Regions from separate parts of the Streptomyces sp. NPDC001401 genome, predicted to be linked through region 2. Evidence: riboswitches for the same ligand, from Rfam matches in the RefSeq annotation. Region 2 holds a riboswitch; the other holds the start of a gene.
The links. Region 2 has a riboswitch for ZMP and ZTP ahead of ACFY10_RS17795 (glycine hydroxymethyltransferase). Riboswitches for the same ligand answer to the same signal wherever they lie in the genome.

Region 1: it holds a riboswitch for ZMP and ZTP, as region 2 does, so the genes downstream of both, ACFY10_RS28745 (bifunctional 5,10-methylenetetrahydrofolate dehydrogenase/5,10-methenyltetrahydrofolate cyclohydrolase) here and ACFY10_RS17795 (glycine hydroxymethyltransferase) in region 2, are expected to answer to the same signal.

The regions. Positions count from the first base shown of each region.
Region 1 is NZ_JBIAWI010000009.1:247,913-263,319, forward strand. It holds gene ACFY10_RS28725 (hypothetical protein) at 1-148, opposite strand, end outside; gene ctaD (cytochrome c oxidase subunit I) at 145-1,752, opposite strand; gene ACFY10_RS28735 (RNA polymerase sigma factor) at 1,858-2,406, shown strand; gene ACFY10_RS28740 (CU044_5270 family protein) at 2,399-3,373, shown strand; gene ACFY10_RS28745 (bifunctional 5,10-methylenetetrahydrofolate dehydrogenase/5,10-methenyltetrahydrofolate cyclohydrolase) at 3,374-4,231, opposite strand; ZMP/ZTP riboswitch at 4,255-4,338, opposite strand; gene ACFY10_RS28750 (nuclear transport factor 2 family protein) at 4,583-4,948, opposite strand; gene ACFY10_RS28755 (hypothetical protein) at 5,122-5,415, shown strand; gene ACFY10_RS28760 (type III PLP-dependent enzyme) at 5,512-6,720, opposite strand; gene ACFY10_RS28765 (IucA/IucC family protein) at 6,717-8,456, opposite strand; gene ACFY10_RS28770 (MFS transporter) at 8,456-9,658, opposite strand; gene ACFY10_RS28775 (IucA/IucC family protein) at 9,655-11,358, opposite strand; gene ACFY10_RS28780 (acetyl-CoA carboxylase biotin carboxylase subunit family protein) at 11,355-12,530, opposite strand; gene ACFY10_RS28785 (ABC transporter substrate-binding protein) at 12,614-13,633, opposite strand; gene ACFY10_RS28790 (ABC transporter ATP-binding protein) at 13,667-14,476, opposite strand; gene ACFY10_RS28795 (FecCD family ABC transporter permease) at 14,473-15,407, opposite strand, start outside.
Region 2 is NZ_JBIAWI010000004.1:547,391-562,797, forward strand. It holds gene ACFY10_RS17785 (hypothetical protein) at 1-901, shown strand, start outside; gene ACFY10_RS17790 (hypothetical protein) at 1,102-1,746, shown strand; gene ACFY10_RS17795 (glycine hydroxymethyltransferase) at 1,819-3,270, opposite strand; ZMP/ZTP riboswitch at 3,314-3,403, opposite strand; gene rocD (ornithine--oxo-acid transaminase) at 3,507-4,712, shown strand; gene ACFY10_RS17805 (AraC family transcriptional regulator) at 4,841-5,890, shown strand; gene ACFY10_RS17810 (hypothetical protein) at 6,116-6,964, shown strand; gene ACFY10_RS17815 (hypothetical protein) at 6,980-7,102, opposite strand; partial or broken gene ACFY10_RS17820 (carboxymuconolactone decarboxylase family protein) at 7,084-7,526, opposite strand; gene ACFY10_RS17825 (PLP-dependent aminotransferase family protein) at 7,469-8,869, opposite strand; gene ACFY10_RS17830 (carboxymuconolactone decarboxylase family protein) at 8,917-9,414, shown strand; gene ACFY10_RS17835 (isocitrate lyase/phosphoenolpyruvate mutase family protein) at 9,411-10,136, shown strand; gene ACFY10_RS17840 (ABC transporter substrate-binding protein) at 10,137-11,084, opposite strand; gene ACFY10_RS17845 (ABC transporter permease) at 11,098-13,041, opposite strand; gene ACFY10_RS17850 (glycine betaine/L-proline ABC transporter ATP-binding protein) at 13,041-14,171, opposite strand; gene ACFY10_RS17855 (GMC family oxidoreductase) at 14,180-15,407, opposite strand, start outside.

The sequences.
Region 1 (15,407 bases), on a different contig from region 2:
GCTCCACGTCCTCCCGCTGAGCCTGCGTCAGCCAGTCGAACGAGGCGCTGAAACGCGCGGCGGCCGTACGTCCCTCCTCGCGGGCGGCGGCGATCAGCAGGTGTCCCTCGATCTCGCTGAGGAGCATCTGCGCGTCCTCATTGCTCATGGCGCAGTCAACTCCCTTTCCGGGGCATGGGATCCGGGATGGTGCAGGTCGAACGCAGGGGATTCGCTCCGGATCTGGGGGAGGGCCACGAAATTGTGCCGCGGCGGCGGGCAGGAGGTCGCCCACTCCAGGGAACGGCCGTAGCCCCACGGGTCGTCGACCTCGACCTTCTCGCCGTATTGCGCGGTCTTCCAGACGTTGTAGAAGAAGGGCAGGAAGGACATTCCGAGGAGGAACGAGAAGATCGTCGACACCGTGTTGAGCGTCGTCAGGCCCTCCACCGCCAGATAGTCGGGAATCCGGCGCTGCATTCCGTTCACCCCCAGCCAGTGCTGGACCAGGAAGGTGCCGTGGAAGCCGATGAACAGCGTCCAGAAAGTGATCTTGCCGAGGCGCTCGTCGAGCATCTTGCCGGTGAACTTGGGCCACCAGAAATGGAATCCGGAGAACATCGCGAACACGACGGTGCCGAAGATGACGTAATGGAAGTGGGCGACGACGAAGTAGGTGTCGGAGGTCGGGAAGTCCAGCGGTGGTGAGGCGAGCATCACGCCGGTCAGGCCGCCGAAGACGAACGTGATCAGGAAGCCGGTCGCCCAGAGCATCGGGGTCTCGAAACTCAACGACCCTTTCCACATCGTTCCGATCCAGTTGAAGAACTTCACGCCGGTCGGTACGGCGATGAGGAACGTCATGAAGGAGAAGAACGGGAGCAGTACACCGCCGGTGACGTACATGTGGTGGGCCCACACCGTCACCGACAGACCCGCGATGGCGATCGTCGCACCGATCAGGCCCATGTAGCCGAACATCGGCTTGCGGGAGAAGACCGGGATGACCTCGGAGATGATGCCGAAGAACGGCAGCGCGATGATGTACACCTCTGGATGGCCGAAGAACCAGAAGAGGTGTTGCCACAGCAGGGCGCCGCCATTGGCCGCATCGAAGACGTGCGCACCGAATTTACGGTCCGCCTCCAACGCGAACAGGGCCGCGGCCAGTACCGGGAAGGCCAGGAGTACGAGAACACCGGTCAGCAGCACGTTCCACACGAAGATCGGCATGCGGAACATGGTCATGCCCGGCGCGCGCATGCAGATGATGGTGGTGATGAAGTTGACCGCACCGAGGATCGTGCCGAAGCCGGAGAAGGCCAGACCCATGATCCACAGGTCGGCGCCGACGCCCGGCGAGCGGACCGCGTCCGACAGCGGGCTGTAGGCGAACCAGCCGAAGTCGGCCGCACCGGACGGGGTGAGGAAGCCGCCGACCGCGATCGTCGAGCCGAAGAGATAGAGCCAGTAGGCGAGCATGTTCAGCCGGGGGAAGGCCACATCTGGCGCGCCGATCTGCAGCGGCATGATCCAGTTGGCGAAACCGGCGAACAGCGGCGTCGCGAACATCAGCAGCATGATCGTGCCGTGCATCGTGAACGCCTGGTTGAACTGCTCGTTCGACATGATCTGCAGACCAGGCCGGGCGAGCTCGGCGCGCATCAGCAGCGCCATCACGCCGCCGATCAGGAAGAACGCGAACGACGTGACCAGGTACAGCGTCCCGATCGTCTTGTGATCAGTGGTCGTCAGCCACTTGAGGTGCCTCATGCCCCGCCTGTGTCCGCTCCGGGCACGCCGGTCACACTCGAGTGACGCGTCGAGAATCACGGAAATGGGTGTGACGATCCGGCTGGTGCCGGACACGAACGGAACATGAGCAACGACGAGATCTTCGCCGCTGCCTATCGCGAGCACTACTGGGCGGTCAGCCGCTATGTCGCGCGGCGACTGGACGGGCGGACCAGCGAGGTGGAGGAAGTGGTGGCGGAGGTGTTCACGGTCGCCTGGCGACGCCGGGCCGACCTGCCGGGATCCCCGCTGCCCTGGCTGTACGGCGTGGCACGCAACTGCCTGGCGAACGCGGTACGCGGCTACGGGCGGCGCCGCCGGCTGGTCGACCGGCTGGGCAACGACGAGAGCGCGCACGGCCGGCAGATCGTGGCGAGCCCCGACGCGGAGGCCCCGGGCGCCTGGGTGCACGACGCACTGGCCCGCCTGTCCGAGGCCGACCAGGAGGTGCTGCGCCTGACGGCGTGGGAGGAACTGGCCATCGACGAGGTCGCCGTCGCCCTCGGCTGCGGCAGACGGGCCGCATCGATGCGGCTGCACCGCGCCCGGCGCCGGCTGAGAGCCGAGATAGACCGCATGCACCCCACACAGAAGACCGGTCCGACAGCCGCGAAGGAGTACGACCATGGCTGACGAACTCGAACTCCTGCGCCGCGCCAATCCGGTGCCGGTCGACGGCCCCCACTACGGCGACGGCCCCCTCGACCATGCCGCCGAACGCCGCCTCAACCGGCTGCTGCACGAACCCCCCACCGGCCGCCGCCGCACCCGGCTCATCTGGAGCCTCGCGGCCACTGCCCTCGTCGCCGCGACCGCGCTGACGCTGACGCTCGGCGGCCCGAGCCCCACCACCGCGGTCGCGGCTCCCCGCCCGCTGGTCGTCCAGGCCAACTCCACCCCCGTACCCCTGAAAGAGCTGGCCGACCGGGCGCAGCGGCAGGCCACGGCGGAGGATGCGCCGAAGCTGCGCAAGGGCACGCATGTGCAGTCCTGGAGCATGGGCATGAGCGACGACAAGCCCCCGGTGACGCTCCCGGAGGAGCGCGTCGTGCGCTGGAAGGCCGACGGCAGCCACACCGAGCTTGTCGTGGCGACCGACCCGCGGCACCCGGGCCGGCCGGTCCTCCGCGACGACGGCGGCGATCCGCACCTGGTCGAGGACGGCCATGTCATCAGCAGGCAGACCTATCCGCCGAGCTGGAGCGACGCGCCGCCCGAGTCACCGCCGCCGAACGATACGGCGCGGCTGCGGGCCTACCTGCAGGAGGCCACGTACACCCACACCAGGCTGACGACCCCGGGACTCCTCGACGGTGTGGCGGAGCTGCTCGATCACTGGACCCTCGGCGCCCGCGAGTCCGCGACGCTCGCCCGCCTCCTCGCGGGCGCCGAGGGGCTGCGGCCGGTCGGCCAGGTCACGGACCGGCTCGGGCGGCGCGGCCAGGCATACGAGTACGAGGGCGCCGGCTACCGCCGGATGCTGATCATGCAGCCGTCCACCGGTGTCGTCCTCGGCCTGGAGACCGTCGTCACCAAGGCGGAGCCGGAGTACGGCGTCAAGGCCGGAGACGTCATGGACTACAGCGCCTGGATGCGCTGATCACACCCCGGGGTGCCGGGCGGCGGCAGCAGCCGCTTCAACGGTCTGCTCCAGCAGCGTGGCGATCGTCATCGGGCCGACACCGCCCGGCACCGGAGTGATCAGACCAGCCCGCTCCACCGCGGAGTCGAAGTCGACGTCACCGACGTTGCCCGGGTTGTAGCCGGCGTCGATCACGACGGCCCCGGGCTTGATGTCCTCGCCCCGGATCAGCCGCGGCCGCCCGACGGCGGCGACCACGATGTCCGCCTCCCGCACGACCGAGGACAGGTCCCGGGTACGGGAGTGGCAGTACGTGACCGTCGCGTCGCAGGCGAGCAGCAGCATGCCGACCGGCTTGCCGAGGATGGCGCTGCGGCCCACGACCACGGCCCGCTTCCCGGAAGGGTCCACGTCGTACTCGTCGAGCAGCCGCATGATTCCGCCGGGTGTGCAGGACACGAACCCGGGCAGGCCGAAACTCATCGTCGCGAAGGAAGCGAAGGTGACGCCGTCGACGTCCTTCTCGGGCGGGATCGCCTCGAACGCGGCCCGCTCGTCGATGTGCTCGCTCATCGGGTGCTGCAGCAGGATGCCGTGCACACCGGGGTCGCTCGACAGGGAGCGCAGCGTGCCGACGAGTTCCTCGGTGGTCGTGGCGGCGGGAAGTTCCACATGGCGCGACTCGATGCCGGCCTTGCGGCAGCGGTTCCGCTTCATCCGGACGTATGTGACGGAAGCGGGGTCCTCGCCGACCAGAACGGTCGCCAGACAGGGCGCCGTTCCGGTGCGGTCGGTGAGGTCGGCCGCCCGCTTGGTGGTGTCCTCGACGATGCGCCGTGCGAGGGCGGTGCCCTCCATGAGTCGTGCCTGAGACATGATCCACTCCTGGGCTGGTGTGACCGGATCGCCCAGGCGCGCGGCATCGACTCTGCGTGGCCGCTCCCCGGTGGTGCTCCACCTCAGCGCCAGTCACGGCCCGCCCTCAGGCTAGCCGAGCCGCTAGGGCGGTCAGGAGCGGCAGTCACCGGTGCAGGACCCGCCGCCTTCGAGCAGCAGGAAGTGGGCGGGACCGTGCCCTTCTCAGCACCGACCGCAGCAGAGCGACGGACGCCAGCCGTCGTGCCGTGCCGGTCCGAGGCCGGGACGGACGTGCTCGCCCGAGGGCCGTACGAGCCGAGAAGGTCCAGGTCAAGCGGGAAGTGACCTGGACCCTCCCGGTTCTGCCTCCTACTCGTCCCATGCCTGGATCAGGACCTCTTCGGCGATCTTCCCGTTGCGCAGCGTGATCATCGACTCGGCCAGGACGCGCGTCCCGTCCGAGTACTGGCAGGACTGGCTGTAGGCGGCGTGGTCGCCCTGGATGATGCACTGGTCCACTTTGTGCGTCATGTCACGGCTGTAGATGTCATCGAACAGCGCGCCTATTTCGCCGCGTCCGTGCAGGACACGGGGCTTGCTGGGTTGCGTGTTGCGGTCCACGATCCGTACTTGCGCGTCGTCCGCGTAGAGCGACAGAAGGTCTGCCGCAGTGTGTGCCTCGACGCCCCGACGCAGGGTGTCGGCGTTGAAGGCAGGAGTTGCCGCGGTGCCCATGATGAACCTCCTTCGAGGGCCGCGACCCGACGAGGAGCGGGCCGCGAAGGGCCTCTCATCCGAGACTCCTCCGCCGCGGCAGCCTCGGCAAGCGCAGCCGGACCACTGCCCCTGATGGGTGAGTGGCGTGGCGCAGCCGTGACCGCCGGAGGTCCGGTGCCGTTGTGGGGAGCATGATCTCAACACGACGTATCGTCGCCGCCGTTGGTCTCGCCGCAGGAATCACCGCCCTTGCCGCGCCCCTTGCCTGTGCGTCCGACGCGACCATCCAGAACAAGGACGCGAGCGAGCTCAACCCGATCTCCACGCTCGACTCGCTCGCCCAGAGCGGCATCCCGGCGGAGCGCAGGGCCGAGGTGCCGCGCCCCTCCGAGCAGCTGCGGCAGCTGAACCGCCTCAACAACCTCGAGCAGCTGGACCGGGTCGCCCGCATGGGAGCCGCCAGCGGGCTGCCGCGGGCCTTGTAACAGGCCGACGCCGCATCGTCCGTTCCGGCACAGCCGAAGGGCCGCCCGATTTCCGGGCGGCCCTTCGGCTGTGCCTGTGACCGTGCCGGGATGTGATCACAGCCCTCCGGTTGAAAGGTGAAGGAAGTGGAAGCCGGGCCGGGGGTGCATCAGGAAGTCGTGGTGGGAGATGTTCCACGCGTAGGCGCCGGCCAGCGAGAACACCACCCGGTCGCCGGCCCTGAGCCCGGGCGCGGGCACCCGGCGGGCCAGGACGTCCTTCGGTGTGCACAGTTGCCCGGCCAGGGTGACCAGCTCGCCCTCGGCGGCCGGCCGCGGCCACGAGTGCGGCCAGGCGTCCACCGGCAGGATGGAGCAGGGCTGGTCGTGTCCCTTCGTCGCCGGGGTCCGAAGGTGATGGGTGCCGCCGCGGACGACGGCGAACTCCTCGCCGTGGCTGTGCTTCACGTCCAGCACCTCGGTGGCGTACCAGCCGCAGTACGCGGTCAGCGCCCGCCCCGGCTCGATGCGCAGGGTCAGTCCGGGGTGCGCCTCGGTCAGACGGGCGAGCCCGTTGCCGTATTCGGTCCAGTCGAAGCGGCGGTCGGGGTCCGTGTAGTCGACGGTCATGCCGCCGCCGACGTTCACCTCGGCGAGCGGAACACCGAGATTCATGGCCCAGGACACGACGGACTCGGCCACCGCCAGCTGCTCAGCCCCCTGCAGGCCACTGGCCAAGTGCGCGTGAATGCCCCGTAGTTCGAGGTGCGGATACGTCCCGTCGGCAAGGGCTCGGACGACCTCGACGGCCTGCGCCGGATCCAGGCCGAACGGTGTGGGACGGCCCCCCATGGCCAGGGAACTTCCGGCCAGTGACCCGTCCGCGACCGGCAGGTTGACCCGAGGCAGCACCGCCACCCGCCGCCCCGGAGCGCACGTCCGGGCCAGCTCGGCCAGCATGCGCAGCTCGTACGCACTCTCCACATGGAACCGGTCGACGCCGAGCTCCAGCGCGGCCCGCACCTCGTCCGGCGTCTTGCCGGGACCGCCGAAGGCCAGCGGTCGGCCCGGCATCGCCTTGGCCACATGGGCGAGTTCACCGCCCGAGGAGACCTCGTAGCCGTCGACGTACGGGCCGAGTGAGCCGAGGATCTCCGGCTCCGGGTTGGCCTTGGCGGCGTAGTACACCTCGACCCGCTCGGGCAGGGCGGCCCGGACGGCGGCGGCGTGCGTGCGCAGCGCGGCCAAGTCGTAGACGTACGCGGGCAGTTCGGTGGCGGGCAGGGACAGGACGCGGTCGTGGACCGCGGGCGTCGGGTCGGTCATCGGGTGCTCCCGGCCGGGTCGCGCAGGATGTCCTCGGCGAGCGGGGACGGCAGCCGGACGTAGCCGGCCTCCCGGTCCGCCTTGCGCTCCCAGCGGGTCAGCAGGTTGGCCTTGGCGGGCAGTGGCACCCCGGCGAGCAGGGCGGCAAGCCTCGGCGGGCAGCCGTAGCGGTCGGAGTACGTCTGGAGCGTGGCGCGCACCCGGGCCCACAGGGCGGCCTCCGCCTGCGGGTGCAGGTCGGCGAGGGCGGCGAGCAGCTCGGCGACATGGTTGACCAGCAGGCAGTACACGACCCGGTCCCAGCCGCGCTGCGCGTCGTACGTCATCGGGCCCGCGACCTCGGGCGGCAGCGCGGCCAGCGTGTCGGCGTGGTGTTCGGGGACCAGCTTGGTGCCCTCCAGGTCGCGGAAGAGGACCTGCGCGGGCATCCCGTCGGCGCCGACGCAGACCAGGACGTTCTGGAGGTGGGGTTCCAGGACCAGACCGTGGTCGAAGTAGGCGGCCAGGACGGGCGGGACGAGCAGGTCGAGATACGACGACCACCAGCCGAGGGTCGTCCGCACGTCCGCTCCGGCGAGGAGCCGGGAGATGTGGGCGGCGCCGGTCGGGTACTCGTCGGCGACGGCCGCCGCGAGCAGGGGGACCGTACCCGGGGCGAGGCGGCGCGGCAGGCCCTCGCGGACGATGACGCCGAAGCCCTCGAACAGTTCGCGGTCGGGGGTGCCGTCCGAGCCGGGGAGGGCCAGTGTGCGGTAGGCCGGCTCGCGCAGCACGGCGCTGCCGGGGAAGCGGTCGGCCAGGTCGGCGAGGGCCGGGGCCAGGGCACGGGTCAGGGCGACGGCGCCGGACAGCTCGTAACTGCTGTTCTTGCGCAGGCAGTTGGTGATCCGGACGTTCAGGCTGAACTTGAGGAAGGTCTCCCCGTCGTACAGGGTGCGCACCGAGGCGGTGGCGGCGAAGGGGCGTCCGCCCGGGCCGAGGTCGAGGATGTCACCGCGGTCGAGTGCGGCGCGCAGGGCGGGGTGGGTGCGGAGCGTCTCGTACTGCCAGGGGTGGGCGGGCAGCAGCCGGTAGCCCCGCGGTACGTCGGTGCGCAGTCCGTCCAGCGGGGCGGTCGCCGACGGGTCCGCGGACTCCTCGGCGATGAGCTCGGCGCGGACGGCGAGGTGCCGCAGCGGGAAGGAGGCGCCGACCTCAGGGGCGTACGCGGACCAGGCGCGGGGGTCGCCGGTGCGGGCCTTGGGCGTGGGGTGGAAGCGGTGCCCGAACAGCAGGGACTGCTCGGAGGCCAGGTAGGCCGAGAGCCGGTCGTCGGGGAAGGGGGCGGGGCGTGCGGCGGCGAGCGCTGTGGCGATGGCGCCGTGGCTGGAGGCGATCTGCTCCAGGAACTCCTCGTTGCGCACGCCGGTGCGCAACGACAGCTCGTCGTGCGTGTACTCGGCCAGGCGCCGCCAGTCCACCTCCGACCAACCGCCGTCGCCCTGTTCGCTCACCGGGCCGGTGAACCGGTGCGCACCGAGCAGCGAGGTGCGGCGCAGCGCGACCCGCAGCAGCACTCCGCGGCGCGGCAGCCGCAGCAGCAGGCGGCCGTCGGCGACGACCGACTGGCGCTCGGGTCCCGACACCTCGCGCAGCAGGCAGTTGAGGAGCGTGTGGGCCACCGCGTCGTCGGCGGAGGGGAGGCGGGCGGGTGCGGCGCCCCCGGCCGAAGGCTGGGGGCGGGTCAGCGAGGGCATCAGCGGCTCCTGCGGGTGCGGGGGGTCAGCGGGGGGAGGAGGGTGGCCAGTACGGTGACGGCGGCGGCCGCGCTGCCGGTCAGCACGGGTGCGGTCGGGCCGAAGCGGGCGCTGCCCGCCGCCGCGGCCAGGCCGGCGGCGACCGCGCCGGCCTTGGAGAAGAACTCCAGTGAGCCGAACATCCCCCCCGGCGCCCGGCCCTTGGCGCAGTCGGCGGCCAGCACCGACAGGCACACCAGGCCGAGGGTGAGGCCCGCGCCCAGCAGCAGCCGCACGGCGATCAGCACGGGCAGGGAACCGGCGACCCCGTGCCCGGCGAGCCCGAGGGCGATGCAGGCGAAGCCGAGCGCGATCCCGGTCCGGGGGCGGCTGTGGAAGGCGGAGTGCACGGCCAGCGCCGACACCAGGTAGCACAGGTGGGGGAGGGCGAACAGCACGCCGGAGAGGGTGGGCGAGGTGCCCGGGAGGCGGTCGTCGACGAGGGCGATCAAGTAGGGGAAGGAGATGACGGTGGAGAACACGAAGGCGAACTCCAAGGCGTACAGGGCCTTGAGGGAGATCATCGGCGGCTCGGCCGCGGTGGTCGTCTCGGGGGCGCTCTCCGACTCCCGTGCGGCAGGCTCCGGTTCGGGCAGCGCCGCCAGCAACAGGGCTGCCGTCAGCGGCAGTACGGCGAGCAGGGCGTACTGGCGGTGCGGTGACAGCCAGCCCGACAGCGAGCCCACCACGATCGGCGCCACGACCAGCGCGGCCCGCGCGCTGCCCTGCATCAGGGTGAGCGCCTTGGACAGGGCGGGCCCCTCCAGAGCGGCGCCCAGGTACCCGTTGGAGGCCGCGAACGTGCCGCCGAGGATGCCCTGCAGCACCAGCGCCACGGTGAACGTGGCCAGGGAGTCCGCCCAGCCCGCGAGCAGGAAGGCCACGGCAAGCCCCAACTGGGCGCGCAGCAGCAGCCGTTTACGGCCGTGGCGGTCGGCGAGCCGCCCCCACAACGGGGCGCCCAGCGCACCGAACACGGTGGGGACGACGTACAGCACCCCCGCCCAGCGGGCCCCGCGGTCACCCAATTCCGGGAGGATCTCGGTGAGATACGGCGGCAGCCCGAGCGCGGCGAAGGATGCCACGAAGTAGCAGCCCGCCACCGCGTGCACATGCCCGCGGCTGAACGCCGTGCCCGGCATCCGCAGAGTCTCGGTGCTCATGCCGAACCCCCGCCGGACAGCAGGTAGTTGGGGCCGCTCGTGTAGTGCTTGTTGACGTCCGCGGCACCCGAGCGCTCCTTGCTGAGCAGCGTGCCGGCCGTGACCATGGCCTTGACCGGCAGCCGCGGCGCCTCGAGGACATGTGCCCGCAGGACCGCGCCCGCTTCACCGCCGAGCCGGCCGACGGCCTGCGCGAGCCGTTCGCGTACGAGATCGAGCAGCGCTTCCCGGTGCCCTGCGAGCCCGAATGCGTAGGCCCCCGCGCACAGATGGACCGTGATGGTGGCGAACACGTCGGCGACCGGCCCGTCCCCGGCGGTGAACGTCCGCGGATCGTCGAAACCCCATGGTCCGGGCAGTACGGCCGCCAGCCGCGAGGCGTTGATGCGAGGCCCGTCGTTGTCCTTGAACAGCAGCCGCAGACTGCCCGGCGCCAGCACCAGCGAGACGTTCTGCTGGTGCGACTCCAGCGCGATGCCATGGCCGAACAGCGTGGTCTGCCAGTCGAACAGCAGAGTCAGACAGGCGTCCAGCAGGGCCGCCGGATCGCCGCCGTAGAAGCGGTCGGCCAGATGGTCGAGGACCAGCCGCCCGCCCGGCGCCTCGGCGAGGAGCGCGGCCAGCGGCACGACGACGGAGTCCTCGAGACCGGCCGGGAAGCGGCGGCACAGGACGGCCAGGAGTTCGTGCCCGGCGTGTGCGTACGTCGTCTCGTCGGCATGCAGGATCGTGTCCCGGAAACGGGGTTCGCGCGCGATCACCGCCTCCACCAGCCGTTGCCCCGCCGCGCCGTCGACGAGCGTGCCGGGCTTGATGGAGCGCTTGTTGCGCAGGCCCAACGTGGCGGTGGCCAGGGGTAGTTTGAGGTGCAGGGACGGATCCGCGGCCACCGCCACCGTGCGCATCGAGAGCGTCGGCACGACTTCGAGGTGGGCGTGCTCGGCGAGCAGCGCGCGGCCTTCGAGGCCGGTGGTGCGCAGGGCCTCGTCGAGCGGCGCGCCCACGGTCAACGGGTGGACGGGCAGCGTCACATGGGTCTGCTCCACCTCGGGCAGACCGAGCCGCGCGGGAGTGGGCCACAGCTGAGGCAGCGGGCCGCTGACGGTCACCGCGTCACGCGGCACGGCAAGCCAGCGCAGGGCGAAGCGGGGATGGAACTCCGGTGCGTACGACCGCAGTTGCTCCTCCGCCAGGCCGGAGCGGCCGCGCGCGGTCGGGTAGATGGGGTGGTCGAGGCGGGCTGCAAGGGTGTCGTACGCCGGACCCGTCCACCGGGCCGGATCGTCCCCGTACCGGTCGGCGAGCCGCCGGCCCACCTCGTCCCGGGTCTGCTCGTGCAACCGCATCGTGTCCAACGTCTGGCGGCACTCCTCGGCGAACGCGTCGAAGCCGTCGCGGTCCACGGGCTCGGCGAGTTCGCGCAGCGCGTCGAGCACGGTCTGGCACGAGGTCAGCTCGGAGCCGTCCGACTCGCGTACGAGCAGGGGCAGCCGGGCCCGGTGCTCGCACTGGTATCCGTCCTCGGTGACGGGCAGCAGCAGGGCGTCGTCGGCGGCGGGCAGCCGCAGCCAGTCACCGTCCGGCCGGTGCTCGAGCGTGCCGCGGCTGCGCAACCCGACCACGTCCTCGCGCAGCAGGGCGCTGAGCACGCGGGTGAGCAGCTCCGCCTCGCAGGTGTCCGTCACGGTCGGCGCGGTCACGGCTGGATCTCCCAGCGCTGTGCGGCCAGGAAGCCGGCCGACACCCGGTCCACCGTCGCCTGGTCGGTGCCGACGGCCCGCAGGACGCCGAGGTAGTCGCGGTTGGTGCGATACAACTCGTGCCGCTCGCCCACGGACCGCAGCGGACGGTACGTCAGATGGATGCCGTCGACGGTCAGTTCCGCGGCGGAGGGAGCTTCCGCCAGGGTTCCGGCGCGCCCGGCGCACGGGTACTCCAGGCGCGCGGCGCCGTCGCGGCGGGCTCCCAGGTCGGCGGGGAGACGCTCGCCCAGATGGGCACGGAGGATCAGCTCGAAGAGGGGTATCTCCAGCAGCCGGGCCAGCAGCAGATCGCACTGGTCGCCGATGGCACGGTAGTTGACCTCGATGATCCTGGCCCGGCCCGCGTGCACCACGAACTCGGTGTGACAGGCGCCGAACCCGACGCCCAGCGCGTCCAGTTGGGCGAGCACCTGGGCGACGACCGCCTCGGGGTGGGCGGGGACGAAGGTGAGGCGCTCCTCGATGAAGTACGGCGGGGGCGACAGCTCGGTGTGGAAGCCGCCCAGCACATGGCGGAGGTGGCCGTCGCCGAGCGTCTCCAGGGTGTACAGCTCGCCGGGGAGGTACTCCTCGACGAGCAGGACGGCACCGGGACGGCGCTGAAGGATTTCCTTGGCGTGCGTGGTCAGCTGCTCGGCGTCGTCGACCAGGACGACGTCCTCGCTGGCCACGCCCTCGCGGGGCTTGAGGACGCAGGGGTACGGCGCGTCGTCCGGCGCGATCGGCTCCGTGAGCTCGGCCGACCACACCGTGTCCACGCCGGCGGCGGCGAGCCTGCGCCGCATCTCCGCCTTGTCCTTGGTGCGCAGCGCGGCCCGCCAGTCCTTGGCGGGCAGGCCGAAGTAGGCGGCGGCCAGGGCGGCCTGGGCCTGGAGGTGGTCGCTGTTGGTGAAGACGGCGTCGGGACGGTGGTGCGTCGAGATCCGGGTGATGACCGCCCGGTGGTCGCGCACGTCGCACTCCAGGACCTCGATCTCCGGGTGGGCGCGGCGATGGGCGCCGGGCTGGTCGGTGAGGACGGTGACGTCCAGGCCCAGCCGGGCGGCGGCGGGCAGAAAGCCCTCGGAGACGGAGTCGGTCGGATTGAGGGCAAGCAGGTACAGGCGCATGGCTGATGAACAACTTCCGCTGGCGGGTGGGGGGTTGGGGGCGGGCGGCGACGGTGCCGCGGCCCGCCCCGAAAGAGCGGGAGTTACTTCTTCGGGAGCTCCACGCCGGTGGCCTTCGCCACGTCCTTGAGCATCTGCTCCGCCGCCTGGACGCCGATGCCGGACATCCAGGTCTCGTCCGGGACCGTGTGGACCTTGCCGTTCTTCACAGCCGGGAGAGACTTCCAGACCGGGTTGGAGGTGACCTGCTTCTGCTGGGTCTTGTCCGGGGTGTCGGCGGTGGTGACGAAGATCAGGTCGGCATCGGCCTGGTCGATCTCCTCCGGGCTGACGTCCTTCATGGTGACGTCGGGGTCGTTGGAGACCTGGGACTTGGGCCGCCTGAAGCCGATGTCGTTCAGGACGACACCGCTGTAGGAGTTGGACTGGTACAGGCGGGTCGGACCGGCGATGAAGCGGACCACGGACGCGGTCGGCATGGTGCCGCCGTCCTTCTTCCTGATGGCCTCACCCAGCGCCTTGGCCTGCGTCTCGTACTCCTTGAGCTTCGCGGCGGCCTCCTTCTCCAGGCCGAGCGCCTCGGCGTGCACCTTCAGGTTCTGCTTCCAGACGCCGCCGGTGGTCTCGGTGAAGACGGTCGGGGCGATGGCGCTGAGCTTGTCGTAGACCTTCTCGTGCCGGACCTTCGACGACAGGATCAGATCGGGCTTCAGCGAGGCGATCTTCTCCAGGTTGGGCTCCAGGAGCGGGCCGACGTCGGCGGTGCCGCTCAACTCGCCCTTCAGATACGTCGGGAAGCCGCCCTCGGTCTTGAAGTGCGGGGCGACCGCGCCGACCGGGTCGATGCCGAGCAGGGTGACGTCGTCCAGCTCACCGGTGTCGAGGACCACGACCCGCTTCGGCTGCGACGGGATCTTGACGTCGCCCATCACGGTCTTGAGGGTCCGCGGGAAGCCGGCCGACGCCGAGCCGGAGGCCTTCGCGGTGTCGGCGTCGCTGGACTTCTCACTGCCGCAGGCGGCCAGTACGGCCGTACCGAGCACGACGGAGAGCAGCACGGCGATCAGCCGGCCGATTCCGCGCAGGGGAGAGCGCTTGAACATGGGGGGTCGGTCTTTCCGGTAGGGGGTTTCGGGTCAGGCGGGCGCGGCGGAGTGCCGCACCGCGCTGCTTTTCGGGACGACCAGCGGGGTGCCGGTCTCCGGATCGGGGATCACCCGGCAGTCCACGTCGAACACGGATCTGACCAGGTCCGCGTCGAGGACGTCGGCCGGGGCGCCGGCGGCGGCGAGGCGGCCCTCCTTGAGGACCACCATGTGGTCCGCGTAGCGGGCGGCCTGTCCGAGGTCGTGCAGCACCATCACCATGGTGCGGCCCGCCTCGGCGTGCAGGGCGGCGACCAGGTCGAGGACGTCGAGCTGGTGCCGCAGGTCGAGGAAGGTGGTCGGTTCGTCGAGCAGCAGCAGCTCGGTGTCCTGGGCCAACGCCAGGGCGATCCAGGCGCGTTGGCGCTGACCGCCGGAGAGCCGGTCGACGGGCTGGTCGCGCAGCGACGTGGTGCCGGTGCGCTCCAGGGCCTCGTCCACCGCCCGCTGGTCCGCCGCCGACCAGGGGCTCAGCAGCCGCTGGTGCGGATAGCGGCCCAGCCGTACGAGCGCCTCGACGGTGATCGCTTCCGGTGTGACCGGCTGCTGGGGCAGCAGTCCCAGCCGGCGGGCGAGCGTCCGCGCGGACATACGGTGGATGTCCGCGCCGTCCAGCGTGACGGTCCCGGCGGACGGGGCGAGCAGCCGGCTCAGCCCGCGCAACAGGGTCGACTTGCCACAGGCGTTGGGCCCCACGATGGCGGTGACGGCGCCGCCCGGCAGGGTGAGATCGAGCCCGCCGACGACGAGCCGGTCGCCGTAGCGCAGATCGAGGCCCTGGGTCTGCATCTGGTTGGTCATGCGTGGCTCCTGTGGACGGGTGAGCTCTGCCGGAACATGAGCACCAGCAGCCAGGGCGCGCCCAGCGTGGCGGTGACCGCCCCGACCGGCAGCCCCTCGATCGGCAGCAGGTGCTGCACGACCAGGTCGGAGGCGAGCAGCAGCACCGCTCCCGTGAGACCGGCCAGCCCCAGGGACGCGGCCGTCGGCGGGCCGGTGACGAAGCGCACGACGTGCGGCACCGCTAGCGCCACGAAGGTCACCGGACCGGCGAGCGCGGCGGCCAGCGACGCCAAGGCCACGGCGACGAAGAGAAGTTGGAGGCGAGCGGCGGACGTTCGCAGGCCCAGGGCCCCGGCCGATTCGTCCCCGAGGTCGAGCAGGGCCAGCCGACGGTGCAGTACGAGCGCGACGGCGAGCGCGAACACCATGGCGCCGCCCGCCCCCCACACCTCCGTCCAGGTCCGCCCGTACACCGAGCCGGTGGTCCACTGCAGGGCCGACCCGGCGAGCTCGGCCGGGAAGCGCACGATCATCAGGTTCACGGCGGCGGCAAGGCCGGCCTGCACGGCGAGCCCGGTGAGCACCAGCCGGGTGACGGCGAGCCCGGACCGCCAGGCGAACACGCCCAGCAGCAGCGCCGAGAGCAGGCCCCCGCCCAGCGCGCCGACCGGGATCAGCGCCTGCGAGGCACCGGCGGCGATCAGCGCGACCGCACCCAGCGACGCCCCGCCTGTCACGCCCATGACATCGGGAGACGCCAGGGGATTGCGGAACAGCCGCTGCAGCACGCAGCCCGCCGCCCCCAGACCGGCACCGGCGACGATCGCCGCCACCGCCCTGGGCGCCCGGAACTGCTGCACCACCAGCACGTCCCCCGAATCCCCGAGCCCGACCAGCGCCCGCAGCGCCGTGCCCGCGGGCAGGGGCATCTCACCCGTCGTCAGGTCCA
Region 2 (15,407 bases):
TGAGGGCGGCCGGGGTCGGGGCCGCGAGGACCGCGCTTCCGGGCTGCTGGAGGAGCTGCGGGCGCTCGGCCGGTCGCTGGACGCACCCGGGAGCGGCGATGCGGACGGTTCCCTCGGTGCCGAGACGATGGTCGAGCGGGTGCTGGGACAGATACTGGCCGAGCATGTGCCGGTCCCGGCGGTCGAGCCCCGGAGCCCCCGTGAGCGGCTGCGCGCGGTCCGGCGCTGGACCCGGCTGCGGTGGCGCCCGCTGACCGCGGTCCTGTGCGGTCTGCTGACGGTTCTCGTGCTCACGCCCCCGGTGCGGGCCGCGGTCTTCGACTGGTTCGGCTTCGGTGGGGTCGAGGTGCGGTACGACCCGTCGGCGGTGCCCTCGCCGGGTGCCTCGGTGCCGGGCTGCGGCACATCGGTGTCGCTGGGGCAGGCCGAGCACCGGGCCGGCTTCGAGCCGCTGGTGCCGGACGCGCTCGGGGTGCCGGACACGGTGGCGGTGACGAGCCAGCCGCACGGCCGGTTCCTGGTCAGCCTGTGCTGGCGGGAGGACGGGCGCACGGTCCGGCTGGACGAGTTTCCGGAGCGGCTGGACGTCGGCTTCACCAAGGTCCTGCGCGAGCCACCGGAGTGGATCGGGCTGGGCGGGGAGCCCTCGGCGGACGGGGTGCAGGAGTACGCCCTGTGGTTCCCGCGCCCGCACCTGCTGAGCTTCTGGCTGGTCGACCCGGACGAGAACCGCTTCACCCGCAAGGAGCGGACCGCCGGGCCGACGCTCCTGTGGACCCGTCACCAGGCCGGCGAGGGCGAGATGACACTGCGGCTGGAGGGGGTGGCGTCCAGGACCCGGGCAGTGGAGCTCGCAAGGTCCCTGGAGAAGCGGCTCGAGAGCAACGATTCATCTAGATAGTGCGCTGTATCAGGAAATAGCCCGCTGAGATGGAACCCCGTCGGCCCGAGCGGTGTACCAGAAGTGACACGCAGCTCGCGAGCGGGCCGCACGGGGTTACTGGTTGGGGGGACGGGATGCGCAGGTGGAGGGGCAGGGTTCGCGAACCGGCAGTGCTGATCGGGGCGTCGGTATCCGCGGTGGCGATGGCCCTGTGCGGAATGCAGACGACCACTGCGGCGGCGGAGACACCCACGCTGGCGCAGGGCCGGGACGTCCCGGATCTGGCCCTGGTCATGGTGGGCAGCTCGGGGCGGACAACGGCGGTGCGCTCCGGCGAGCCGGACTTCGCCCGCCTGTGGCAGTTGCTGCAGCCAATGCACTCAGGAACGGAGCGGGTGCCGGAAGCCTGGGAGGAAGGCCGGTATCCGCTGGTACGGCTCACCGTGGTCTGGGGGCTGACGGGGATAGGTGGCTGGCCCCTGACGAACGGGCCTCCGGACGGTGACGTGGCCATCGAGCGGCAGGACCAGCTGCTCGTGGCGGCGGACGGCACACCGTGGGTGCGCTCGGATCCGGCACCTGAGGTGGAGGACGACGACATCCGCTGGCACCGGGCACCGCGCTCCGTCTTCGACCAGCTGTACCGGCAGGGACTGCTCGGGATGTCCGGGAAGGAGGCCTTCGCGTACGGCGGCGCCCGCGAGGCGTCCTGGGTGCATGCGTCCGACTTCTGGTGGGTTCCGGGGGTGGCCGTGGGCCTGGTGGTCGGTGCCGGAGGCACGCTGCTGATACGCCGCGCGGCGGCCCGGCAGGGTGCCGGACCGCCGCGGGAGGAGCCACGACAGGAGCTCATCGATCTCTGAGAATCACCGATCTCCGAACGCCGTCGGTCTTTGAGAGTCGTCGATCTTTGAAAACTCAAGAGCGAGCGCTGGTCAGCCCAGGTCGATCTCCGGGTACAGCGGGAAGCCGGCCACGAGGTCGGTGGCGCGGCGGGAGATCTCGTCCGCGATCTTCGGGTCGAGGACGTGCTGCGCCTTGGACGGGGCGCCCGACTTGGTGGTGCCCGGCTCGGTGCTGGTCAGCACACGGTCGATGAGGCCCGCGACCTCGTCCATCTCGGCGGTGCCCAGGCCACGCGTGGTCAGGGCGGGGGTGCCGATGCGGATGCCGGAGGTGTACCAGGCGCCGTTGGGGTCGGCGGGGATGGCATTGCGGTTGGTGACGATGCCCGAGTCGAGCAGGGCGGCCTCGGCCTGGCGGCCGGTGAGGCCGTAGGAGGTGGCGACGTCGATGAGGTTGAGGTGGTTGTCGGTGCCGCCGGTGACGAGGGTGGCGCCCCGGCGCATCAGGCCTTCCGCCAGCGCGCGGGAGTTGTCGACGATGCGCTGGGCGTAGTCCTGGAAGGAGGGCCTGCGTGCCTCGGCGAAGGCGACGGCCTTGGCGGCCATGACGTGCGGGAGCGGGCCGCCGAGGACCATCGGGCAGCCGCGGTCGACCTGGTCCTTGAGGGAGTCGTCGCACAGCACCATGCCGCCGCGCGGGCCGCGCAGCGACTTGTGGGTGGTGGTGGTGACGATCTGGGCGTGCGGGACCGGGTCGAAGTCGCCGGTCAGCACCTTGCCCGCCACCAGGCCGGCGAAGTGCGCCATGTCCACCATCAGGGTCGCACCGACCTCGTCGGCGATCTCGCGCATGATGCGGAAGTTCACGAGACGGGGGTAGGCGGAGTAGCCGGCGACGATGATCAGCGGCTTGAACTCGCGGGCGGAGACGCGCAGGGCCTCGTAGTCGATGAGGCCGGTGGCGTGGTCGGTGCCGTAGGAGCGCTGGTCGAACATCTTGCCGGAGATGTTCGGGCGGAAGCCGTGGGTGAGGTGGCCGCCGGCGTCCAAGGACATACCGAGCATGCGCTGGTTGCCGAAGGCCTGGCGGAGCTCGGCCCAGTCGGCCTCGGTGAGGTCGTTGACCTGACGGACGCCGGCCTTCTCCAGAGCGGGGGCCTCGACGCGCTGGGCGAGGACCGACCAGAAGGCGACGAGGTTGGCGTCGATGCCGGAGTGCGGCTGGACGTAGGCGTGGCGGGCGCCGAAGAGCTCCTTGGCGTGTTCGGCGGCGAGGGACTCGACAGTGTCGACATTGCGACAGCCGGCATAGAAGCGGCGGCCGATGGTGCCCTCGGCGTACTTGTCGCTGAACCAGTTGCCCATGGCGAGGAGGGTGGCCGGGGAGGCGTAGTTCTCGGAGGCGATCAGCTTGAGCATCTCGCGCTGGTCGTGAACCTCCTGGCCGATGGCGTCGGCGACACGCGGCTCCACGGCGCGGATCACATCGAGGGCGGCACGGAAGGCGGTGGACTCGGTGGAGAGGGGCTGCTGCTCTGACATGTCGTCGGCCTCCGGGTGGCGTGGCTTGAAGCGTTCACGGTTCACGGTTGGCCCAGGCGCACGGCACTCGCTCACACACAGGCCGCTCCCCGATGGTCGGTCCCATCCCAGCGCGCCAGTCACGGCCCGCCGATCAGCCTACCGGGCGCGTCGAAAGGCAGAGGTCCCGCGTCCACCATGCGAGCGACGATAGGAAAGGGGCACCCTCAGAGCACCTGGCACCTTCTGGAGATCCCGTGACCGCTACGGAGACACTCATCGCCGCCGCCGACGCGCACACCGCGCACAACTACCACCCGCTGCCCGTGGTCGTCGCCACTGCGGACGGGGCGTGGATGACCGATGTGGAGGGGAGGCGGTATCTGGACCTGCTGGCCGGTTACTCGGCGCTCAACTTCGGCCATCGCAACAGGCGCCTGGTGGAGGCCGCGAAGGCGCAGCTGGATCGGGTCACGCTGACGTCGAGGGCGTTCCATCACGACCGGTTCGCGGCGTTCTGCTCCGAGCTCGCCGAGCTGTGCGGGATGGAGTTGGTGCTGCCGATGAACACGGGCGCGGAGGCGGTCGAGACGGCGGTGAAGACGGCCCGGAAGTGGGGGTACCGCGTCAAGGGCGTGCCCGCGGAGATGGCGAAGATCGTGGTCGCGGGCAACAACTTCCACGGCCGTACGACGACGTTGATCAGCTTCTCCACCGACCCGGAGGCACGGGCGGACTTCGGGCCGTACACCCCCGGCTTCGAGATCGTGCCGTACGGGGACCTGACGGCGATGCGGTCGGCGGTCACGGAGAACACGGTGGCCGTGCTGCTGGAGCCGATTCAGGGCGAGGCGGGGGTGCTGGTGCCGCCTGCCGGTTATCTGCCGGCGGTGCGGGAGCTGACGCGGGAGCGGAACGTGCTGTTCGTGGCGGACGAGATCCAGTCGGGGCTGGGGCGGACCGGAAAGACCTTCGCGTGCGAGCACGAGGGCGTGGTGCCGGATGTGTATGTGCTCGGGAAGGCGCTGGGCGGCGGGATCGTGCCGGTGTCGGCGGTGGTGTCATCGGCGGATGTGCTCGGAGTGTTCCGGCCCGGTGAGCACGGGTCGACGTTCGGCGGGAATCCGCTGGCCTGTGCGGTGGCACTCGAGGTGATCGCGATGCTGCGAACGGGCGAGTTCCAGGCGCGGTCCGCCGAGCTGGGTGGTCACCTGCACCGGGAACTCGGCGCGTTGACCGGCACGGGGCGGGTGACGGCGGTGCGCGGGCGGGGGCTGTGGGCCGGCGTCGACATCGCGCCGCGGTACGGCACGGGGCGGGAGGTCTCCGAGAAGCTGATGGAGCGGCGAGTGCTGGTGAAGGACACGCACGGGTCGACGGTGCGGATCGCACCGCCGTTGGTGATCGGGAAGGAGGACCTCGACTGGGGGCTCGCGCAGTTGCGGGCTGTGCTCGGGCTCTGAGCGGCTCGGCCGGGAGTCGGCGTGCTCCCGTGCGGTTTTCGGCTTCCGGGACCTTCGGCCCTCGACGCAGCGGTGCGGAGGTCGGGAAACTCGGACGGTACGGACGTACGGGACACGTGGCGAGAGGCATGTCCGTCATGGGCGCAGGCGGGTCGGAGGCCGTGCCGGTGGGTGCGGGGCGGGGGCTGCTCTTTCGGGGTCGTGACGTCGAGGAGCTGCATGCGCTGGTGAGTGCGCGGTTCGCGCCGCATCGGCTCACGGTGCTGGACGAGCATCCGGTCGACGGGCGGTTCCGGTGCGTGCACGAAGGGGCCGTGGCGCTGTACGAGTTGGGGTACGGGGCGGAGGTCGATGTCACGCCGGGTGAGTTGCCGGAGTTCTACAACATCCATGTGCCGCTTGCCGGGGACGGCATCGTCACCGCGGACGGGGTGGCCCTGGCATCCGCGCTCAGCATCGTCAATCCGGGGCAGCGGCTGTCGATGCGGTGGAGCGGGGAGACCCTGAACCGGGTGCTGATCATTCCTCGGCAGACCATCGACCGGGCGCTCGCCGTGCGGCTGGGTGAACCGCCCATCGTGCCGCTGCACTTCGCGCCGGTGCTGGATCCGCGCGTGGGGGCGGTCCGGGCGTGGTTACGGGTGGTGCGGGCGTTCGCGGAGTTCGCCGACTCGGAGCTGGCGGCGCGATCGCCGCTGGCGGTGGGGCACTTCGAGCAGTTGCTGGTCGACGGTCTGCTGGACGCGCAGCCGCACATGCTCAGCGATGCGGTGGCGGGGCGGGGGCCCGCGGTGCTGCCCAATGCGGTACGGCGCGCCGCGGACTTCTGTGCCGAGCATGCCCACGAGCCCATCTCCGTGGCCGACATGGCGATGGCGGCGCGGGTGAGTCTGCGGAGCCTGCGGGAGGGGTTCCGGGCACATCTGGCCACGACTCCACTGGCGTATCTGCGGCGTGTACGGCTGGATCTGGCCCGGCGCGATCTGCTCGCCATCGCCGACGGACATGCGCTGGGGACGGTCACCGATGTGGCGCTGCGCTGGGGGTTCGCGCATCTGGGGCGGTTCACCGGGCACTATCGGCAGACGTACGGGGAGACGCCGTCGCAGACGTTGCGGGGGACTCGGGCTGTCCGTGAATCTGGCGCTATCCACAAAACGGTGGCGTTTCCGCCGTAACCGGATAGCCGGGTCAGGGGCGTCGGAGCGATGGTGGAACCCTGCCGCCCGGGTCGTGGACGGTGGTTCGGGGGAGCCGAGCCGGGCGGCAGCAGACGCGGGACCAACGCCCCTGGCACAGATGCACCTTGCGCCTATGCGCAAGGCCAAAGATCGGTGAGAGCCGACGCCGAGGCATCGCCGCTTCCTGTGCCTCTCCCCTACAGTCGCTTTGTGATCTTTGGGATGGTGTGCGCGCTGGGCGCGGCGGTCTGCTTCGGTACCGCGACGGTTTTGCAGGCGGTCGCCACGCGGTCGGCCAGTACGGGTGGGGGCGGAGAGGCGGCGCTGCTGCTGCGGGCGTTGCGGCAGTGGCGGTATCTGGCCGGGCTGGCGCTGGACGGGCTGGGGTTTCTGCTGCAGATCGCGGCACTGCGGTCGATCCCGATCTACGCGGTCGCTGCGGCGCTCGCGTCCAGCCTGGCGGTGACCGGGGTGGTCGCGGCGCGGCTGCTGCAGGTGCGGCTGAGCGGGACGGAGTGGGGTGCGGTCGGGGTGGTGTGCGCCGGGCTCGCCATGCTGGGGCTGGCGTCCGGGGCCGAGGGCGATCGCGAGGGGTCGACGGCGCTGAAGTACGCGATGCTCGCGATTGCCGTCGTGGTGTTGCTGCTCGGGCTGTTCGGGGGCCGGTGGTCCGGGCGGGGGCGGGCGCTGGTGCTCGGGCTGGGGGCCGGGTTCGGGTTCGGGGTGGTGGAGGTGTCGGTGCGGCTGATCGACTCGCTCGCACCGTCGGAGCTGCTCACCAACCCGGCGACGTACGCCCTGCTGCTCGGTGGAGGCGCCGCCTTCCTGCTGCTGACGTCGGCGTTGCAGCGCGGCTCGGTGACCACTGCCACCGCCGGGATGGTGATCGGCGAGACAATCGGGCCGGCGGCGGTGGGCGTGGTGTGGCTCGGGGACCGTACGCGGGAGGGGCTCGCCTGGCTTGCGGTGCTTGGGTTCGTCGTCGCCGTTGCGGGAGCGCTGGCGCTGGCGCGGTTCGGGGAGGCGCCGGCACCGGTGGCGGCCGAAGAAGCCGAAGAACCAGCGGTGTGACGGACGCGCACCGCCTCAACCCCGCGCCTGCGTGATGCCGGCCCACAGGCGGGACCTGGCCTCCAGCGCGAGGGTCGCCGTCTCGACGGCCTCCTGCCGGCGGGCGTCGTCCGTGCCGCCTTCTTTGCCGGCTGACAAGCCCCCGGCACCGTCCGCGCAATGGCGATCCGGTTGTACGCGTTGATGACGGTCGCCGCCCAGATCAGTGCCGCGATCCGCTGCTCGTCGAAGACCTCGGCGGCCTCGTCGAAGACCTCGGCGGCCTCGGCGTAGACCTCGTCCGGGACATGGCCGTCGTGAACCAGGGTCACGGCCTCGGTCAACGCCAGTGCGGCGCGCTCCCGTTCGGTGTAGAGATGCGCTGCTCGGTCTCGCCCTGGGCGCGGGCGTCCTTGGTGTGCATGTCGAGGCAGAACGCACAGCTGTTGATCTGTGTGGCACGGATCCTGATCAGTTCCAGCAGTTCCGGACCGGCCTTGGCGTCCTGTGCCGCGCAAACGGCGATTACGGCCCCGCCGATTCCGGCAGCGCCGCGCACAGCGCGTCCAGCGTCCCCGCCCAGGCGCTGTCCGGCGGTGTCCCGTACCCCACGACCAGCGCGTCACGCGGCTCGACGGTGGCGTCCGGGTGCCGGTAGCGGTGCAGCCCGTGCACCGCGAGGCCCTGCCAGGCCGCCGCCCGCAGCGTCGCCTGCTCGGTGCCCGGCGGCAGACGCAGCACCACGTGCAGGCCCGCCGCGATGCCGGTGGCGCTGACCTGGGGGGCCCGCCGCGCGAGTTCCGCGACGAGCGCGTCCCGGCGGCGGCGGTAGCGCAGCCGGGCGGCGCGCACATGGCGGTCGTACGCGCCGGAGGTGATGAACTCGGCAAGCGTGAGCTGGTCCAGGGCCCCGCACGAGTCGATGTGGCCCTTCGCCTTCGCCGCCTCGTGGGCGAGGTCCGGCGGCAGGACCAGCCAGGCCAGTCTGAGGCCGGGGGCGAGGGACTTGCTGGCCGTGCCCGCGTAGACGACGTGGTCCGGGTCCAGGCCCTGGAGGGCGCCGACGGGCTGGCGGTCGTAGCGGAACTCGCCGTCGTAGTCGTCCTCGACGAGCAGGCCGCCGGTGCGGCGCGCCCAGTCGACGGCGGCCGCCCGCCGGTCGCGATGCAGGGTGCCGCCCATCGGGAACTGGTGGGCGGGGGTGAGCAGGACCGCGGCCTCGTCCGTCAACTCCCCCGGATTCGTGCCCCGTTCGTCGAACGGCAGCGGGACCGTCCGCAGACCGGACTCCGCCAGCAGATCCCAGTGCACGTACAGGCCGTACGACTCCACGGCGATCGTGCTCGCGCCGCGCGCCCTCAGCACTGCGCAGAGGATGCGCAGGCCCTGCGAGATGCCGGCGCAGACCAGGATGCGTTCGGGGTCGGTGCGCACGCCCCGGGACCGGGCGAGGTAGCCGGCGAGAGCGGTGCGCAGTTCGATCCGGCCGCGCGGGTCGCCGTAGTCGAGGGCCTGGTACGGGGCCGCGGTGAGGGCTCGGCGGGCGGCCTTGAGCCACTCGGCGCGGGGGAAGGACGCCAGGTCGGGGAGGCCGGGGGCCAGGTCGTAGGCGGGGCGGCCGGGAGTGCGGGGGCGGGGTGCTGGCGTGGCAGGCGGGCTCACCGCCCGGTCGGCCACCCGCGTGCCCGAGCCCTGCCGGGCGGTGAGCCAGCCCTCCGCCACCAGGTCGGCGTATGCGTCGGCGACCGTGTTGCGGGCGATGCCCAGGTCGGCGGCGAGGGTGCGGGAGGAGGGCAGCCGGGTGCCGGGGGCCAGACGGCCGGTGCGCACGGCCTCGCGCAGGGCGTCGGTGAGACCCCGGCGGACCCCGGGACCCGTCGGCTCCAGGTGCAGGTCGACGCCCAAAGTGGCCCAAGGTTTCGCCATGGGAATGGACCATACCTCTGGGCTGCCTCGCTTCTAGGGTCGAGGGCATGACGACAGAAGAAGCCACCGCGTACGCGCCCGAGCAGCCCGCCCGGCTGGGCTGGGCCCAGCACGTCCCCGAGGTCTACAAGGCGATGGTCCGCCTCGACGCGGCAGCCCGGCAGGGCCTCGACCCGAAGCTGCTGGAGCTGGTGAAGATCCGCGCCTCGCAGCTCAACCACTGCGCGTTCTGCCTGGACATGCACACCAAGGACGCCCTCGCGGCCGGTGAGAGCGTGCAGCGGATCATCCAGCTCGGTGCGTGGGAGGAGTCGAAGCACTTCTACACGGAGAAGGAGCTCGCCGCCCTGGAACTGACCGAGGCGGTCACTGTGCTGACCGACGGCTTCGTCACGGACGAGGTGTACGACCACGCGGCCAAGCACTTCGAGGAGCCCGAGCTGGCGCAGCTGATCGCCGCGATCACGGTGATCAATGCCTGGAACCGGTTCGCCGTGACGTGCCGCATGGTCCCGGGGCACTACGAGGCGGGGCAGCACCGGTGAGCAAGGTGGACGTCTTCCGCGCCCTGCACCGGAGGCGCGAGCCCGGTGACCCGCTGGTCCTGCCCGGCCCCTGGGACGCGGTCAGCGCCCGGGTGTTCGTGAAGGCCGGGTTCCCGGCGCTCGCGACGCCCAGCGCGGGGATCGCGGCCTCCCTCGGGTATGAGGACGGGTCCACGCCGGCCGACGAGATGTTCGCCGCGGTGGCGCGCATCTCCCGGGCGGTCGATGTGCCCGTGTCGGCCGACGTCGAGGACGGGTACGGGCTGGCGCCGAGGGAACTGGTGGAGCGGCTGCTGGCAGCGGGGGCCGTGGGCTGCAACCTGGAGGACTCCAGCGGGGGCGTCCTCAAGGACCCGCACGAGCACGCGGAGTGGCTGGCCGAGGTGCGGTACGCGGCGGGCGACCGGCTCTTCGTCAACGCCCGCGTCGACACCTTCTCCCACGGGGACGGTGACCCCGAACGGGCCATCGAGCGGGCCGCGTTGTACGTCGCCGCCGGCGCCGACTGCATCTATCCGATCGGCGCCCCGGCGGACGTACTCCCACTCCTGCGGTCCGGCATCCAGGGGCCGATCAATGTGTACGGCAAGCTGGACGGCGGCCCCAAGCCCGCCGAGCTCGGTGAACTCGGGGCCACGCGCGTCACGTTCGGGCCAGGGCTGCTGCGCTGGGCGGCGCTGGCGCTGGAGGGGATGACCGGGGAGCTGAGGAAGCGGATGTGATCACGACAGCCACGCCTTCCACGTCGACGCGTGGCTGTCCACCCACTTCTTCGCCGCCTGCTCGGGGGTGAGCTTCTGGTCGGCGATCAGCAGGGAGACCTCGTTCTGGTCCTCGGTCGTCCACCTGAACTTCTTCAGGAAGGCGGCCGCCTTGCCGCCCTTCTTCGCGAAGTCCGCGTTGAGGTACTTCTGCAGCGGGGTGTGCGGATAGGCGCAGGCGACTTTCGCCGCGTCCGCGTCACAGCCCTCCTTGTACGCCGGCAGCTTCACCTCGGTCATCGGGACCTTCTTGAACAGCCACTGCGGCGCGTACCAGTACGTCAGGAAGGGCTTCTTCTCCTTGGCGAACTGCTTCATCTGCGTGATCTGCGCCGCCTCGGAACCGGCGAACACCACCTGGTAGTCCAGCTTCAGGTTGCTCACCAGCGCCTTGTCGTTGGTGACGTAGGACGGTGAGCCGTCCATCAGCTGGCCCTTGCCGCCGCTCTCCGCGGTGCGGAACAGCGACGAGTACTTGTTGAGGTTCTTCCAGTTCGTGATGTCGGGGTGCTGCTTGACCAGGTACGTCGGCACGTACCAGCCGATGTGGCCGGTCACTCCGAGGCCGCCGCCCCGCGCGATCGTCTTCTTGTCGTCGACGTAGCGCTTCTCCTGGTCGGGGTGGCCCCAGTCCTCCATGATCGCGTCGACGCGGCCCTGGCTGAGCGCGTCCCAGGCGGGGACCTCGTCGACCTGGACGGTGTCCACGCGGTAGCCGAGCTTGTGCTCCAGCAGGTACTGGGCGACGGCGACGTTGGACTGCGCACCCACCCAGGACTGGACCGAGAGGGTCACGGTCTTGGCGCCCTGCGCATTGGCGAACGGCGATGCCTGCTTGGTCATGTCGGCGGCACCGCAGCCGGTGAGCAGCACCAGGGAGCCCACCACGGCGGTCGTACTCACACTCATACGAATGCGCATGTCACGCTCCCTTCTTCGTGCGCCGTTGGATCGGCTGGGTCACCCGGTCGAGCATCAGGCCGAGGCAGACGATCGCGGCGCCCGCCACCAGGCCGGTCGCCAGGTCACCCTGTGCCAGGCCGAAGACGGTGTCGTAGCCGAGAGCGCCTCCGCCGACCAGGCCGCCGATGACGACTACGGCGAGGACGAGGACCACGCCCTGGTTGACGGCGAGCAGCAACGCCGGGCGGGCGAGCGGGAGTTGCACCTGGCGCAACTGCTGGGCGGGGGTCGCGCCGAGCGAGCGGGCCGACTCCAGGGCGGCCGGGTCGACCTGGCGCAGGCCCTGCGTGGTGATGCGGACGATGGCGGGCAGCGCGTAGACGACGGCGGCCGCCGCGGCGGGCGCACGGCCCACGCCGAACAGCGCGACCACCGGGATCAGGTACACGAACTGCGGCATCGTCTGGAAGACGTCCAGGACGGGGCGCAGGGCCCGTTCGAAACGGTCGCTGCGGGCCGCCGCGATGCCGGTCGCGAAGCCCAGCACCAGGGTGACGGCGACGGCCGCCAGCACCTGGGAGAGCGTGTCGAGCGCCGGCGTCCAGACGCCGAGCACACCGACCGCGGCCATGGCGAGGACCGCGGTGAGCGCGGTGCGCCAGGTGCCGATCAGCCAGGCCAGGGCGGCGACCACGAGCAGCACCGACCACCAGGGCAGCCCCTGCAGGCCGCTGCGGACCGGGTTCAGCACCCAGGTCGTGAAGTGGCCCGCCCAGTCGGCGGTGCCGCCCACGACAGGCACGCCCGAGTAGAGGTGGGCGGTCATCCAGTCGACGGCGCGGTTGACCGGTTCGGCGATGTTCAGCGTCCAGGCGTCGGGCCAGCCGAGGCCTCCGGCCAGGCGTCCGGCCAGCGCGACGGCCACGGCGGCGACGGCAGCGTAGAGCCAGGGGCGCAGGCTGCCGGGTTCCTCGCCGGCGTGCTCGCCCGCCGCGCCGGTGATCCGGTCCAGTACGACGGCCAGCAGCACGATCGGGATACCGGCCGCGAGCGCCGCGCCCACGTCGACGGAGGCCAGCGCCTGGTAGACGCGGTCACCGAGGCCGGCGGCGCCGATGACGGAGGCGATGACGGCCATCGACAGCGCCATCATGATCGTCTGGTTGAGGCCCAGGAGGAGCTCCTTGCGGGCCAGGGGGATGCGGGCGGTCAGCAGCCGCTGGGGCGCGGTGGCGCCGAGCGACTCGACCGCCTCCAGGACCTCCTTGTCGGCGCCGCGCAGCCCGAGCGCGGTGAGCCGGGCCATGGGCGGGGCGGCGTAGACGACGGTGGCGAGGACGGCCGCGGGGACGCCCATGCCGAAGACCAGCACGACGGGCAGCAGATACGCGTAGGCAGGCATCACCTGCATGGTGTCCAGGACCGGGCGCAGGGCGCGGTCGAGGCGGTCGGAGAGACCGGCGGCGAGGCCGAGCACCACTCCGACGACGACCGACGCGAGCACGGCGACCACCATGAGCGCGAGCGTCTGCATGGTCGGCACCCACATGCCGAGCAGGCCGCAGGCCAGGAAGGCCGCCGCCGTGCCCAGGGCGAGCCGGACTCCGGCGACGCGCCAGGCGACGAGGGCCCCGAGGGCCGTGACGCCGGGCCAGCCCGCGGCGAGGAGGACCAGATACACGGCGCGTACGGAGATCACGACGGCGTTGCTGATGTAGCCGAAGCCGTAGAGGAACAGGGGGTGGCTGTCCCGGTTGTCGATGATCCAGTTGCTGGCGGTGGTGAGGGGGTTGGTCAGGTCGACGGTTAGGGCTTCGGGCCAACTTCCGCTTGCCCAGCGGGCGTTGGCCAGAGGGACGAGGATCGCTGCCGCCAGGGCGAGGAGCAGGAGCTTCTGGACCGCGCGGTGTTTGAGAGCGGCTGGGAGTGCGAGGCGAGGGGCGTTTGCGGTGACCGTTGCCATTAGACGGCCTCCGTGTTGGTGCTGGGGGGCGGCGGGGTCGCTGGACCGCGCTGAGCGGGTGCCGCTTTCTGTGGGACGGGTGCCGCCCCAGCGGCACGACTGCCCGCAGCTACGCCAGCTACGACGCCGAGCAGGGTGTCCGCGTCCACGACGCCCAGACAGCGGCCTTCCTCCACAACACAGGCCGTCTCCCCGCTCGCGGCCACGACCTTGATCGCGTCGGCGACGAGCTCGCCGGGCGCGAGAGCCCCGGGATGCTTCGTGCCGCCGCACTCCCCGGCCCGCATGGCCGTACGCACCGTCATCACCTGCTCGCGGGAGACGTCCCGTACGAACTCGCGGACGTAGTCGTCGGCCGGGCTGCCCACGATCTCCTCCGGGGTGCCCAGCTGGACGACCCGGCCGTCGCGCATCAGGGCGATGCGGTCGCCGAGCTTCAGGGCCTCACTCAGGTCGTGGGTGATGAAGACCATCGTGCGGCCCTCCTCGCGGTGCAGGCGGACCACCTCCTCCTGCATGTCCCGCCGGATCAGCGGGTCGAGCGCGCTGAACGGCTCGTCGAAGAGCAGGACCTCGGGGTCGACGGCCAGGGCGCGGGCGAGACCCACGCGCTGCCGCTGACCACCGGACAGCTGGCTCGGTCGGCGCTGCTCCATGCCCTCCAGGCCGACCTTGGCGACGACCTCCTGGGCGCGCGCCCGCCGTTCGGACTTGCTCACGCCCTGGATCTCGAGGCCGTACGCCACGTTGTCGAGGACCGTGCGGTGCGGCAGGAGACCGAAGTGCTGGAAGACCATCGCGGCGCGGTGGCGGCGCAGTTCGCGCAGGCGGGACTTGTCCATGGCGCGGACGTCCTCGCCGTCGATGGCGATCGTGCCGGCCGTCGGCTCGATCAGCCGGGTCAGACAGCGCACGAGCGTGGACTTGCCGGAGCCGGACAAGCCCATCACCACGAACACCTCGCCCTTGCGTACGTCGAAGGAGACGTCACGGACGGCGGCGGTGCAGCCCGTACGGGAGCGGAGTTCGGCGGGTTCCAGCGAGGTCAGTTCTGGATCGGCGGGGATGCGCTCGGCCTTCGGGCCGAACACCTTCCACAGTCCCTCAACAGAAAAGACCGGCGTATTCATCGCGTTCATCACGCACCACTTCCGATCAGGTCTACGGCTTTCTCCCCGACCATCAGCACTCCGATCATCGGGTTCACGGCGGTCATGGTCGGGAACACGGAGGCGTCCGCGATACGGATGCCGTCCAGACCGCGGATCCTCAACTGCGGGTCGACGACAGCCAGTTCGTCGTCGCTCGCCCCCATACGGCAGGTCCCCGCCGGGTGGTACACGGTGTGCGCGACCTTGCGGGCGTACTCGCTCAGCTCCTCGTCGCCCGTGATGTGCGGGCCAGGGGCCACCTCGCGCTTGAGCCAGCTCGCCAGCGGCTCGGTCTGCGCGATCTCGCGGGCGATGCGGATGCCGTCGACCAGGGTGCGGCCGTCGTAGTCGTCCTCGTCCGTGAAGTAGCGGAAGTCGAGGGCCGGCTTGACCGACGGGTCGGCGCTGGTGAGGTACAGCCGGCCGCGGCTCTTCGGCTTCGGGATGTTGGGCGTCATCGATACGCCGTACGCCGGGCGTTCGTAGCCGAGCCGCTCCGGGTTGTCGGTGAACGGCACCTGGTAGAAGTGGAACATCAGGTCCGGGCCCTGGTGTTCGGGGTCGCGCCGGACGAACAGCCCGGCGTCGCTGTCCATCGCGGAGTTCTCCGGGAGCGGGCCGTGGGTCTCCCAGACGATCACCGACTCGGGGTGGTCGAGCAGGTTCTCGCCGACACCCGGCAGGTCGAGCACCACGGGTATGCCGAGCGCCTCCAGGTCCTTGCGGGCGCCGATGCCCGAGTGCAGCAGCAGGCGCGGGGAGTCGACGGCACCGGCGCAGAGCAGGACCTCGCTGCGGGCCCGTACGAGCATCTCCTCGCCGTCCTTGGTGCGGACGTGCACGCCCTCCGCCCGGGTGCCGTTCAGCTCCAGCTTGTACGCCCAGGTCTCGAGGAGGATCGTCAGGTTCTCGCGCTCGTCCATGACCGGGTGCAGATACGCCACCGACGCCGACGAGCGCTTGTTGTTCTCGGGGTGGTAGGCGAGGTCGAAGAAGCCGACGCCCTCGGTGAACGGGGAGCGGTTGAAGCCCTCGATCCGGGGGACGCCGACCGCGTGCTGCGCGGCGTCGACGAAGTCGTGGGCGATGTCGTTCCGGTCCTTCTCGTCGACCGGGACGATGTTGTTCAGCAGCCGGGCGTAGTACGCCTCCATCGGCACCGCGCCCCAGCCCTTGGCGCCGGCCTCCTCCCACTCGTCCCAGTCGGACGGCAGC